Regions from separate parts of the Ihubacter massiliensis genome, predicted to be linked through region 3. Evidence: riboswitches for the same ligand, from Rfam matches in the RefSeq annotation. Region 3 holds a riboswitch; each other region holds the start of a gene.
What was found. Region 3 has a riboswitch for molybdenum cofactor ahead of NIA71_RS09190 (molybdopterin-dependent oxidoreductase). Riboswitches for the same ligand answer to the same signal wherever they lie in the genome.

Region 1 (3,210 bases), 1.6 Mb from region 3:
CAGCAGGATAATGCCCACGGCTATGGCGCGGTCATAGTTTCCCATGCCTTTCAATTCTGAAATATAGGTGGTCATAACCCGGGTCTGTCCTTTGATATTGCCGCCGACAATCATAACGGCTCCCACTTCGGAGATGGCCCTGCCAAATCCGGTAACAACAGCCGTGGTAATGCCCACGCGCATCTCGTAAATGAGCAGTTTCATCCGGTCCAGCCGTTCCGCTCCCAGGGTCATGCCCAGGCGGTTTACTACAGGCGCCTTTTCTTTTACCAAATTGTAAGTCAGGCCGATGATGATGGGCGTCACAAGGCAGATTTGAGCGATAATCATCGCCGTCACCGTATAATTCAGCTGCAAACTTCCCAGCGGTCCTCTCCGCATCAGAATCAGAAATACCGTCAATCCCGCGATGACAGGGGGCAGGCTCATAAAGGTGTAAATTAATCTGACTACGACGCCTTTGCCTCTGAATTGGTGCGTTCCCAGGAGAATACCCAGAGGTATGCCAGCGCAAGTGGAAAACACCACAGAAAAGCAAGAAACGTAGAGAGATAGCCCTACGATTTCAAAAATTTCCCCGTCGCCGGCAAAGATCAGTTTAAAGGCTTCGATAATTCCATGTCCAATTGCATCCATAAATGATCCTTTCTCAAATCAGTCCTATTATATCAAAAAAGGACAGGATTGTCTCCCGTCCTTTGCTTATCAAATCCGTTATTTTGCGTTGGGAACGAACAGAGCCTGTCCATATTCTTCCACTCCGTATTCACCGATCAGCTTCTGTGTTGCTTCTGAAACGATCCAGTTCTGGAATGCTTTCGCACCCTCAGCGTTGATGTTTTCATTCTTTTCAGGATTTACACAGATAACGCCGTACTGGTTGTTGAGCACGCCGCTTGGGTCTTTTTCGCTGACGATCTTCAGCTGAGTGTTTTTGCCCACGTTGAGCCAGGTTGCACGATCGGAAAGGGTGTAGCCCACCATTTCATCGGTCATGGTGATTACATCGCCCATTCCAGCCGCAGCTTCGATGTACCAGTCGCCTTTCGGTTCAATCTTTGCCTTTTCCCAAATAGAAAGTTCTTTCTTGTGGGTACCGGAGTCATCTGCCCTGGATACGAACTTTTTTTTCTGGTCCTTAATGGTTGTGAAAGCCTTAATTGCGTCTTCTTTTGCGTTCTTTTCGATGGCCGCCGGATCATCCTTTGGTCCCAGTACAACAAAGTCATTGTACATAACGTCCAGTCTTCCGTCTTTGTCCGCATGGCCGCCTTCCACATATTCCTTTTCAGCAGCAGGTGAGTGTACGAGCAGTACGTCTGCTTCGCCCTTTTCGCCCATTGCCATGGCTTCGCCGGATCCTACGGATACAACGTCAACTTTGTAGCCGCTTTCCTTCTCGAATTCAGGCAGAATCGAATCTAAAAGTCCGCTGTCCTTGGTGCTGGTGGTGGTTGCCAAAATCAGCTTGGGATTGGCCGGCTCTTTGGCCGCTTCTTTGTCGTCTCCGCTGCCGCATGCACTCAGCATAGCTGCTGTGGAAAATACCATCATCAGCGCCAGCACGCATGCAAACACTCTCTTCTTACTTCTCATTTTTTCTCCTCCTCAGTAACAAAAATAATTTACCCAAAAAACAGAACAAAAAACCTTTCATTGCATTGAAATGAAAGGTTATATTCTGTATTTTGACATACATCGTATTCCTTTCCACACTGGGAGGCCGGAGAGTTTCCTCTAGGACCCTGAACGGTCAAGTGCCATGCGCCTTTTGCTGCGGACGGTTAGGCTGTATTGACTCGGAACATTTTCTATTCAGTTGTAAGGATCATTTTGGGCAATGATCCGGCCCGCTGCGTCATCTCAGCAGCCATTGGTATTTTCGCATGAAATCAACCCGTCTGTCAAGGCAAATTACCATAAAACTATCATAATTCCCCTTAGATTCAAACATCTTCCACATTCAGATCAGAATCGAATCACTTCATATTCCTGATTGAGCAGATCGATGGTCAGCAGACGATTGCGCAAAATCTGTGGTTTTCCAAGGAGCACCTTTACGGTCTCCGCCACTTGGACCGCTGCTACCATTGCAGGCGTGAAGCTTGGGTTTCCAGTTTCCTGCTCGGCACCTTTATTAGAACCAGCAGGGTAGATTTTATCAAAGAGGTCGTCCCCCGGCATGATCACCGCGGCCTGCCCATGCCAGCCGGCGATGGCACCGTGAACCAACGGGAGCTTTTGCTCCCGGCATCCTTGTTCCAAAAGACGTCTGGCCTTTATATTATCCAAAGCATCGACAACGGCATCATAACGATCCGTTATAATGCCGTCCACATTGTTCTCGTCAATATAATGACACAAAGGATGGATCTGCACCTCTGAGTTGACCATTTTAATCCTCTCCTGAGCTTCCAGGGCTTTGTAGCGTCCAAGTGTCCTTTCTGTAGAGAGAAGCTGCCTGTTCAAATTGCTGGCTGAAAAAACGTCTCCGTCCACGGCTGTGATTTGACCCACTCCCAGTCTGGCCAGACCCTCGATTACATGGCCTCCCAAGCCGCCGCAGCCAGCTACCAAAACCCAAGAGTTTCGCAGTTTCTCGTTTTCTGCCAGTGAAATTGTACCGATATTTCTCTCGTATCTATCAGCAGTCATCATTCAATGATCCTTCTTACGGCTAGAATTGGTTTATAAGTCGCCTTGCTGATTTTAATCCCGTCCGTAGGATTGCTGGCGTGGACGATCTGACCGCCTCCCATATAAAGCGCTACGTGGCCGTCATAACAGATAATATCACCTGGTTTTGCCTCGCTGTAGGATACCCCTCTTCCACAGGAGCGCTGAGCGCTGGAGGAATGGGGAAGCTTGATGCCGAATTTGGCATACACACTCATGGTAAAACCGGAACAATCGGTGCCGTTTGTCAGGCTGGAACCACCGTACACATACGGGTTGCCGACAAACTGCAAGGCATAATCCACGACTGCCTGTCCTTTATTGGTCGTAACCGGGGGTTTGGTTTCCTTATCCGGAGGAGTGGTTGGCTCCTTCTCGGGTTTTGCTGTGCTCGTCTCTTTTTCCGTATTCGCGGTCGGTTTTTCCGTTGTCTGCTTGGACGGTTTGGTATTGTCCACAGACGGCTTTATCGCTTCAGTCGCAGGCTGAGTGGCTTTGCTTGGCTCTTTTGCCGCAGCCGCTGTTGCCGGCTGG
Region 2 (3,210 bases), 640 kb from region 3:
CAGACCGGCTTTCCTGCAGTTTTCGATGGCTTGTTTCTTTTCTTTAAATAAAGGCTCTCCCCGCATCTGCATGTAAATCTCATCGGTGGTTCCATCAAACTGCATGAAAATCACCGATGCTCCCGCCTCTTTGAGCGCCGCGGCATACCCGGCCTCGCGGGCGATTCGCCTGCCGTTGCTGTTAATCTGTATGTATTCAAATCCTTTGGACCTGGCCATGCGGATGATCTGGGGCAGATCGTCGCGGACAGTGGGCTCCCCTCCTGACAGCTGAATGTTGAAAGGCCGTTCTTCCCCCAGCTCCACCAGCAGATCGAATTTTGCTTCCAGTTCTTTTAAGCTGGGATCGCCCGGTTCCTCCGAATCCATTTCCGCCCTTGCAAAGCAGAAGGGACAATGCTGATTGCACCGCTTGGTAATATCGATCAGCACGCAGCAGGCGGTCTGCAAATGGTTTTCGCAGGTGCCGCAGTGAAGGGGGCATTCATCCTGCCCGCTGCCCTTGGTCATCGCCGTTTTGGGCGGAATATTGACAACCGGATTTTTGATCCAATCCAGATAATCATCTGTGCGGTTTGAAACCAGTGCGCGAAATTCGCCATGTTCTTCACATGTTTTTTCAAAGAATACTTTGCCCTCCCGCTCTGTATAAAAAGCTTTGATCGGCTTTTCACAGACTGGGCATATGCTTTGAACTTCCGATAATCGTTTCATGTTTCTTCTCCTGTTCCTACTCTCCCCCAAACCGGTTGGGGGGACAAAGTATCTGTTTTTCATTCTATTATAAATTCCCAAAATGGGCAAGGGGCGACCGAAAATGTTTTGCAGGACCGGGCCGTAAGGCCGCCGGGGAGGTTCGCCGCCGGATCGAAAAGAGGCCGTTTTTACGGCAAATTGTAACAAATTTTTTACAAATTTAAGACAATTCAAATAATAGCTACTTAGTACTGGGCTTGACCGCAAGATTGTACTGAAATCAGGGTTTCCGCGGTTGACAGGCCCCTGAACGAACTGATAAAATGAAAACCGTAGTAACAATTCAATACACAATCCGATTTCCGAGCTCCTACGGCTTTTGAAAAAATGCTATGGAGGCGGAAACGTTGGGTTTATGTGGAAACATATGAGCCTCCCGCGTTTGGAAAGGTTCGTGTACCATTTCGAAACGCACGAAAAGGCCTTTGTTATTGGATGTGAAACGTTAAAGTATGTTCAATTGAAAAATTAATTGGAGGCAAATTATTATGAAATTGAGAAAAATGACGTTAAACATCAATGGTGCCGATCGAATGTTCATCTGTGATCCTGAAAAGGATACTCTGGCTGATGTTGTCAGACGTTTAGGGCTCACAGGTACAAAAGTTGGCTGCGGATCCGGCGTATGCGGTTCTTGTACCGTAATGCTGGACGGCAAACTAGTTCGTTCCTGTACGAAAAAGATCGCTAAGGTCGAAGAGTACAGCGAAGTAGTAACGATTGAAGGAATTGGAGCTCCCAGATATCTCCATCCGATTCAGGTAGCATTTATGCATGCCGGAGCCGTACAATGCGGATTCTGTACTCCAGGATTCATTGTATCGGCCTACGCGCTGCTTCAGGCTAACCCTGATCCGACCAGAGAAGAGGTAAGAGACTGGTTCCAGAAAAACAGAAACATCTGCCGCTGCACAGGCTATAAGCAGATCGTAGATGCTGTCATGAACGCTGCAAAGGTTATGAGAGGCGAATGCGCTCTGGAAGACATTATGGTAAAACTTCCGGAGAACAAAGAATATTACGGCCAGCCGCTGGTTCGTCCCGCTGCTCTGGCAAAGGTATGCGGACTTGCTGATTACGGCGACGACATTGAACTGAAGATGCCGGAGAACACGCTGCATGCCGTACTGGTACAGCCGAAAGTCGCCTTCCACGCAAAACTGAAAGCTATACATAAAGAAGAAGCAGAAAAAATGCCCGGCGTTTACAAGGTTGTTACAGCGGCCGATATCAAAGGCCCCAACAGACTTGGATTCATGCCGTTCACACCGAGAACTCTGGCTACCGGCCAGTCCCACCCAATCCTTGTTGAAGACAAGATCTTTAACTACGGTGATGTTGTAGCTCTGGTTGTAGCCGATACAAAGGCTCATGCCCAGGAAGCGGCAAAGAAAGTTACCATCGATTGGGAACAGCTGCCTGAATACAAGACTTATCTGGAAGCAGCTATGCCGGATGCCATGAGAATACATGACGATCATCCCAACGTATGGTCCGAACAGCCCAACGTTAAGGGCGCAGGACACGATACGCCGGAACTGATCGACGAGGCGCCTTATGTAGTAGAAGGTTCCTTCTATTCATCCAGAGAGCCCCATATGCCGATCGAAGGCGATACAGTACAGGCTTACTGGGGCGATGACGGCCTGCTGACCGTTCATTGCAAAGCGATGCAGATTTACTCCAACATCGGTGATATCGCAGAGGCGACCGGCCTTCCTGCAGAGAAGATCAGAGTCATCGAAAACCCGACAGGCGCTACCTTCGGCTGGGGTATCGCGGCAGCTACATATGCGATGGCAGCGATTGCCTGCATGGCATGCGACGATATGCCGGTAGCATTATCCATTACTTATCCTGAGTTCATGGCTCTGTCCGGAAAGCGCGCTCCGTCCTACACCAACGGAAGATTGGCCTGCGACAAGGACGGCAAGATCGTCGGAGCAGAATGGGATTGCGGTATGGACCACGGTTCCTACAACGAACTGGGCGACGACTTGATCACAAGACCGGCCAAGTTCATGTTCTTCCCATACAACATTCCCAACTGTCTGGGACTGACAAGAGTTGCCTGCACCAACCACAACTACGGAACTGCGTACAGAGGCTACGGATCACCACAGGCATACACAGCATCCGAGGCGCTGGTTGATATGATGGCTAAGAAGATTGGCATGGATCCGTTCGAATTCAGATATAAGAACATCGCAAGACCTGGAGATACCAACATCAACCAGTATCCTTTCCGTGAATACCCGATGGAAAAGATGATGGATATCTTAAAACCGATTTATGAGGAAGTAAAAGAAAGAGTTGCCAAAGAATCTACTCCTGAAAAGAAGAGAGGCGTAGGTATCGCATGGGGCGGATACAACGTAACAGAAGGTATCTTCGACCAGTGTACCGTTGCTCTGGAATTACTGCCCAACGGCAAATTTGCCAAATACGACACCT
Region 3 (3,210 bases):
TCCGAACCATTGCCTTTGAACAGGCATTCGGCAGAGGAAGGAGCATTCCGCCGGTGATAGTAGAAACCAGCCAGGGAGACGTCTTTATTGAAGGTAAGATCGACCGGGTAGATCTGTTGGATGACGGCCGGGTCAAGGTCATCGATTACAAGACGGGTAATGAAACCTTCCGTGTCCATGAAGCAGAAAAGGGATTTCGCCTCCAGCTGATGCTTTATTTAAAAGCCGCCCAGCAAAAAGAGCGGGAACCTGCCGGCGTGTTCTACTTTCTCATCAGCGAACCATCTGTGAGCGCAGATGCGATCAAACCCGAGGAGCTTGGGGAGAAGGTGGAGCAGGAAGCAAAGAAAGCGTGCAAGATGGACGGGGTCATGGTGGATGATCCCCAGGTGATCCGGGACATTGCCGGAGATTTTTCCGGGTATTCGGACGTGGTTCCCATTCGCCAGACACAGAAGGGCTTTTCCGGGACCGGGGCCGGAAAACTGCTGGATGAGGAAACCTTTTTACAGCTGCAGGAAAAGGTGGATGAGACAGTGAGCGAGCTGTGCCAGGAGCTGCTTTCGGGGAACATCGCCGTAAAGCCGAAAAAATCCGGTCAGGTGAGCGCCTGCACCTATTGTAAGTACAAGGGCATCTGCCAGTTTGACCTGGCCTTTGAAGGATGCAGATATGAAATTATTTAAATGGAGGTTGAATGATGATAAAATTTGATATGGAAAAGTGTGTTGAATGCCTGAAATGTGTATCCGTATGCCCCTTTACCGTGCTGGGGGAAAAGGATGGAAGGCCCCAGCTGAGAGAGGGAAAGGCTTGTCTCAAATGTATGCACTGCGCGGCTGCATGTCCCCAAAACGCCATTTGCTGGGATGACAAACCGGCTGTACTTGACCGAACTTTGCCCGCACTTTCCCAGGGCTTTGCCGAAGACTTGGATAACCACATCCTGACCAGAAGATCCTATCGCCATTTCAAGCAGACGCCGCCCGACCGGGAGCTGGTGCGCCACGCATTGGAAATGGCAGCCTGGGCGCCCAGCGCCAAAAACCAGCATCCGGCCAAGTGGATGGTCATCGATTCCAAAGAGGTGATTGAAAAAATGATGGGGTACATATTGGACTATGTGAAAGAAACGGGAACATCTCCGGAAATCGCCAGCGAATATGAAGAGGGCAACAATGTGGTTATGGGAACAGCGCCCATACTGATTCTGTGCTATGGAAGAAATAACGCCATTAATTCGCCGGCCGATACGGCCATCGCCATGACCACTGCCGAACTGGTCCTTCAAGCTAGAGGCATCGGAACCTGCTGGGCCGGCTATTTGACAAGAATGTGCAACGCGATCCCCCAGATCCGGGAACTTCTGCCGCCGCTGCCAGACAACAACAGCTTTTACGGCGCTTTCATGGCTGGCTATCCCCAGCAGGAAGAATACTTCCATATCCCGGAACGGTTAAAACGGGAAGACATAAAATGGGTATAAAGTAGTAGAAAAAACTTTCTCAAAACAAATATCCAATTTACAATAAATGAGATTAATTCTCAAGGATTTTAAAATTAGCAACTTGATTTGCAGTAAAATCGCAAAATAGTACAAAAATAATGGTTTCTCCTGTTGACATACAGGAGAACAAACTGATAAAATGTTGTCAATGTAACAGATAAGATAGAGATCCGAGTCCCGAATTCCTTCGCTGCGGAACGCATGGAATCGGGACCAATGGGTTCACTGCGGAAACGCGTGGGCCTCCCGTGTTTGGAAAGGATGGATGATCTGGCAGCCAGGCCGAAACCGTCGGCTTTGCGGCAGTCGTTTATATGCAGCAGCCGAGCTGATTGGAATGTAGGGTTTCTTTAGCTGCGCAGTACATATGTTTTGAGGAGCAGATCGCAACCTAGACCTTTCCGCACAAATGAGCGGAGGGTCTTTATTTTTTCAGATTGTTACCAAGTTAAAACAAGTTTTATTGGAAAAATCGGAGGCAAGCTATTATGAATTTGAAGAAAATGACCCTGAACATCAACGGCGCGGACCGTATGTTCATCTGCGATCCCGAAAAGGACACGCTGGCATCCGTACTGCGTCGTCTGGGCCTGACTGGAACGAAAGTAGGCTGCGGTACCGGCGTATGCGGAGCATGCTCTGTTATTCTGGACGGAAAAGTAATCCGTTCCTGTACCAGAAAGATCAAGAATGTTAAAGAATACAGTTCCGTTATGACGATCGAAGGAATCGGAACAGTACTGAACCCGCATCCGCTCCAGTATGCATGGGTACATCTCGGAGCCGTACAGTGCGGATTCTGCGTACCTGGATTTATTGTATCTGCTTATCAGCTGCTACTGGACAATCCAAACCCGACAAGAGAAGATGTTCGTGATTGGTTCCAGAAACATAGAAATGTCTGCAGATGCACTGGTTACAAGCAGATTGTGGACGCTGTTATGGAAGCGGCTGCGATTATGCGCGGAGAAAAGACATTTGACGATATTACTTATGACTGGTCAAAGGATGTAGGCGATTTCTACGGCAAACCGCTCATCAGACCCAATGCCATGCCTAAGGCCTGCGGTGTATGCGACTACGGTGATGATGTAGAACTGCACATGCCGGAAGAAACACTCAAGGTTGAACTGGTTCAGCCAAGAAAGTACAGCCACGCGAAGATTATCAACATCGATTGCAGCGAAGCGGAAAAAATGCCTGGCGTAGTAAAGATTGTTACTGCTGAAGATGTAAAAGGTGCAAACAGACTGATGACCTATGCTTTCTCAGAAAGAACGGTTGAAATGCAGCAGGCGCATCACGTTTTGGCTGAAGATGAAATCCTTTATTATGGTGATGTTGTTGCGCTGGTATGCGCAGACACAAGAGCGCATGCAAAAGCCGCGGCAGACGCAGTAAAGGTTGAACTTGAGCCGCTGCCTGAATATATGAATTATCTGGAAGCTGTTACTCCGGACGCTGAGAAAATCCATGACTGGATGCCGGATACATACGGTAAAAACATTTACTCCGAGCTTCCTGTACTCAAGGGCGATCATGAGAAGGTTCCGGAAATCATCGGCGATGCTGCATACTCGGTAGAGGGTTCCTTCTATTCATCCAGAGAGCCGCATATGTCCATCGAAGGTGATGTTATGCAGGCATACTATGATGAAGATGACAACCTTTGCATCCACTGCAAGACGATGACCTTATACTTT
Region 4 (3,210 bases), 630 kb from region 3:
AGAAAAAATTTCAAGAAGTCCGCTTGGAGACGAAAGTAATGTCCAGCGCACAGATCGAACAAAAAATCAATGCCGGTCAGGGTGATATTGGATTTATCGTCGGGCCTCCTGCAAATAAAGAATTATATAGCCGTTTTATGTTCTCTGATCCAGTGCATTTGGTCATGACTCCGAGAACGCACAAACGAAAGAAAATGGACTTGGATGAATTGCAACAACTACCGATGATGATGATCAGCGGCAGTCACAGAACCCAGCAGAAGCTGGATGGGTATCTCGCTCAAAAAGGAGTTTCCAGGCAGCAAATGAATGTGACCTGCCAATTTGAATCCTTTGAGTCGGCAAAACAGTCGGTAGTCAATGGGATGGGAGCAGCTTTTCTCCCATATTCGTCCATAAAGAAAGAATTGTATAACAAACAGTTGGAAATTATCGAAATAGAAGAGTTTGAATTTAAGTTTCGTTACTATTTAATCAAAAATCCAAAATCTCAACAGGAAGATGTACAAATAAAAGATTTATTTGCCTATCTGGAACGAATGCTTGACTCGATGATTTGCTGACTCGGGAGCGCTGCGGATGGTGATTTCCCAGATACCGTTCATCACCTCCTCGCATGAACAGACCAGTTCTTTGGCCCTGCAGAATTCTTGAACGGATTTGCAGGTACAACTATGATCCGTTACGAGCATAACCTCTTCACCCTGCCCGATGACCGACAGTTCGTTTTGCAGCCGCATGACAGGAATGGGGCAGATTTGGCCTAAACAATCGAGTTTCTTCATATAAACGCCTCCTTTAACAAAGATTCTATATATCATAGAACAAAAATAAGCAAAAGTAAATGCCAAGTAAAACGTATTCGCGAGCTGGTAAATAAAAATAGGCTGATAAGAATTTCCAGATCCAACGGTGTACAGTGGGATCAGCCAGCGGATGTTTTTACGCACTACGTTACCGGCAACAGTACCTTGCAAAGAGTCGCCCCCTTACGGGCGACATGTGGAAATAGGAATCTTTGATTCCGTCATTTCCACGTTTTTTATAAAAGATTAGAAAATGTTGGTAAGACAACGGAAATTTGTCGTTTGCTGTAGTATAATAGGGATAAAGAAAGCACATCATGTCTCATAATGAAGAAAAAAATCGAAGAAGTAAGAAAAAACTTGCGAAAAGATACGAGCTATAATACAATGTAACTGAATCTAGTAAATTTTGGATTATAAAAGTAAATATTGATGGTTCCGAACGTGAAAACCTAAAGGCTTTGGCCTATGGTTGAGCGTCGATGGGTAATACTGGAAACGGTGCTGCCTCCCGTGTTTTGGAAAGGAATGATGTATCAGAGGTAAATCACTCTTTCCCGTTTTTTAGGAAAGAGTTTTATTTTTTATATGCATTCCTTATTTTTGTGGCAACAAGTTTATCGATTTAAAATGTTAAAGTGAAGTGCGTGATACTTCTTTTGCATTTCGAGATGTGAGGCGTTCTATCAACTTATTCGTATATTGAACGAGGAGGATGAAAAATGAATCTTGCAAAAGGCAAAAAGAGGATCACTGTCAGTGTAGTAACGGCCCTGATGATGGTCATGGTCATGGTGCCGGGAATGGCGTTCGCAAACACAGCAGGGAATACGGCTCTATCCCAGACATCACAGAACCAGGGCATGTTCGTAAACTATATAGATGCTTCCGTTAATTCTAAGGATAGCAGAATTGGACAATATGGTACAACGAATATAAAACAGTATTTTTTCAATGGGGCAGATATAGAAAAAGAGAACGGCGGTATGGCAGATGATAGCCATCCGTATGTGAATTCTTATGCCTATAACTATTCGATTATGACCGACACGTCCGTTAGCGCATACTGGGACAACTATATTCAGGGAACTTTAAATCCGACCCAACCCATTAAGTTTGGATTTTTCCTGGGCGGTTCACAGACTGCCAAGTGCAATGACCAAATTATGGCTAGTAATATTATTCCCAAGATGAGCATTCAGAAGACGGACGGCACGGTTGTCCTGACAGGTACTCAGATTTACAAGGGCTGGAAACATCAGAGGCTGGCCAATGGCGGGGGAACTGGTTCCGGACCGCTCAGAGGGTTCGATGTATTTTTGGAGATTCCTGCTAACGCATTAGCTGCTAATACACAGTATGTACTGGTCTTTGAGTCAGGCATGGGCGTACAGACATTGCTGGATAAAAAGATTGTTTTCCATTTTTCCACAGATGCTTTTGCACAGAGCATTTCCCTGGGAAGTAAAGTAACCTTAAAAGAAGGCCAGACTAAAACATTAAAGGCCGCCATTAAGCCTGAAAATGTAAAAGAAAAAGCAGTAACATGGACTTCGGCAGACAAAGCAGTTGCCGTAGTTGATTCCAATGGTGAAGTCAAAGCGATGAAAGCAGGCAAAACGACAATTACGGCAGTAACAAAGGATGGAACAAATCTGAAGGCTTCCTGTCCAGTGGAAGTAACTCCCGTAATTGCGAAAGTATCATTAAAAGCAGTTTCGTCCAGCTACAATCGTGTAAAGCTGACCTGGTCAAAAGCTGCAAAGGCCGATGGTTATACCGTCTATCGATATAACGCAAAATCGAAGAAATACAAGCCTGTAAAACATACAACTGCCCGCAGCTATGTCGGAAAAAATCTGAAAACAGGAAAGACGTACGCATATAAAGTGAGGGCTTATCGGCTTGTCAATGGACAAAAAGTTTATGGCAGCTACTCTGCAAAGAAATCAATAAGGCCGGTGCCTTCCAAACCGGCCTTGAAAGTAAAGGCAGGGAAAAGAAAAGCTACGGCAAAGTGGAGTAAAGTTTCAGGTGCGGATAAATATGTATTGCATAGAAGCACAAGCAAAAATGGCAAATATATAAAAGCAAGCATCACAGTAAAGAACAAATATACGGATAAGGGCCTCAAAAAAGGAAAGCGGTATTACTACAAAGTCCGCGCGTATAAAGTGGTGGACGGTAAGAAGGTATACGGAAAGACGTCACAATTGAAGACTGTAAAGGTTAAATAAATGTTTTGGTGTAAACCGGCCCATCCATTTAGCCTACTAAACAAATGATAATTCCTTTGCATCCGGCGATGCAGAGTAATTATATATAGCTTATTATTACATTTAAAAAGGAGGACGAAAAAATGAATCTTGCAAAAAGCAATAAGAGGATCATTGTCAGCGTCGTA

Region 1: another riboswitch for molybdenum cofactor. It lies ahead of NIA71_RS16520 (substrate-binding domain-containing protein); the one in region 3 lies ahead of NIA71_RS09190 (molybdopterin-dependent oxidoreductase).
Region 2: another riboswitch for molybdenum cofactor. It lies ahead of NIA71_RS12155 (molybdopterin-dependent oxidoreductase); the one in region 3 lies ahead of NIA71_RS09190 (molybdopterin-dependent oxidoreductase).
Region 4: another riboswitch for molybdenum cofactor. It lies ahead of NIA71_RS06135 (fibronectin type III domain-containing protein); the one in region 3 lies ahead of NIA71_RS09190 (molybdopterin-dependent oxidoreductase).

What each region holds. Positions count from the first base shown of each region.
Region 1 is NZ_JAMXVH010000001.1:3,603,248-3,606,457, reverse strand. Features, by position in the region: gene NIA71_RS16525 (ABC transporter permease) at 1-636, opposite strand, end outside; gene NIA71_RS16520 (substrate-binding domain-containing protein) at 715-1,596, opposite strand; molybdenum cofactor riboswitch at 1,688-1,817, opposite strand; gene NIA71_RS16515 (HesA/MoeB/ThiF family protein) at 1,969-2,658, opposite strand; gene NIA71_RS16510 (NlpC/P60 family protein) at 2,655-3,210, opposite strand, start outside.
Region 2 is NZ_JAMXVH010000001.1:2,604,732-2,607,941, forward strand. Features, by position in the region: gene NIA71_RS12150 (radical SAM protein) at 1-714, opposite strand, end outside; molybdenum cofactor riboswitch at 1,038-1,165, shown strand; gene NIA71_RS12155 (molybdopterin-dependent oxidoreductase) at 1,245-3,210, shown strand, end outside.
Region 3 is NZ_JAMXVH010000001.1:1,961,820-1,965,029, reverse strand. Features, by position in the region: gene NIA71_RS09200 (PD-(D/E)XK nuclease family protein) at 1-686, shown strand, start outside; gene NIA71_RS09195 (nitroreductase family protein) at 698-1,486, shown strand; molybdenum cofactor riboswitch at 1,664-1,786, shown strand; gene NIA71_RS09190 (molybdopterin-dependent oxidoreductase) at 1,996-3,210, shown strand, end outside.
Region 4 is NZ_JAMXVH010000001.1:1,334,046-1,337,255, reverse strand. Features, by position in the region: gene NIA71_RS06145 (LysR family transcriptional regulator) at 1-563, shown strand, start outside; gene NIA71_RS06140 (sulfurtransferase TusA family protein) at 519-785, opposite strand; molybdenum cofactor riboswitch at 1,231-1,351, shown strand; gene NIA71_RS06135 (fibronectin type III domain-containing protein) at 1,529-3,043, shown strand; gene NIA71_RS06130 (Ig-like domain-containing protein) at 3,166-3,210, shown strand, end outside.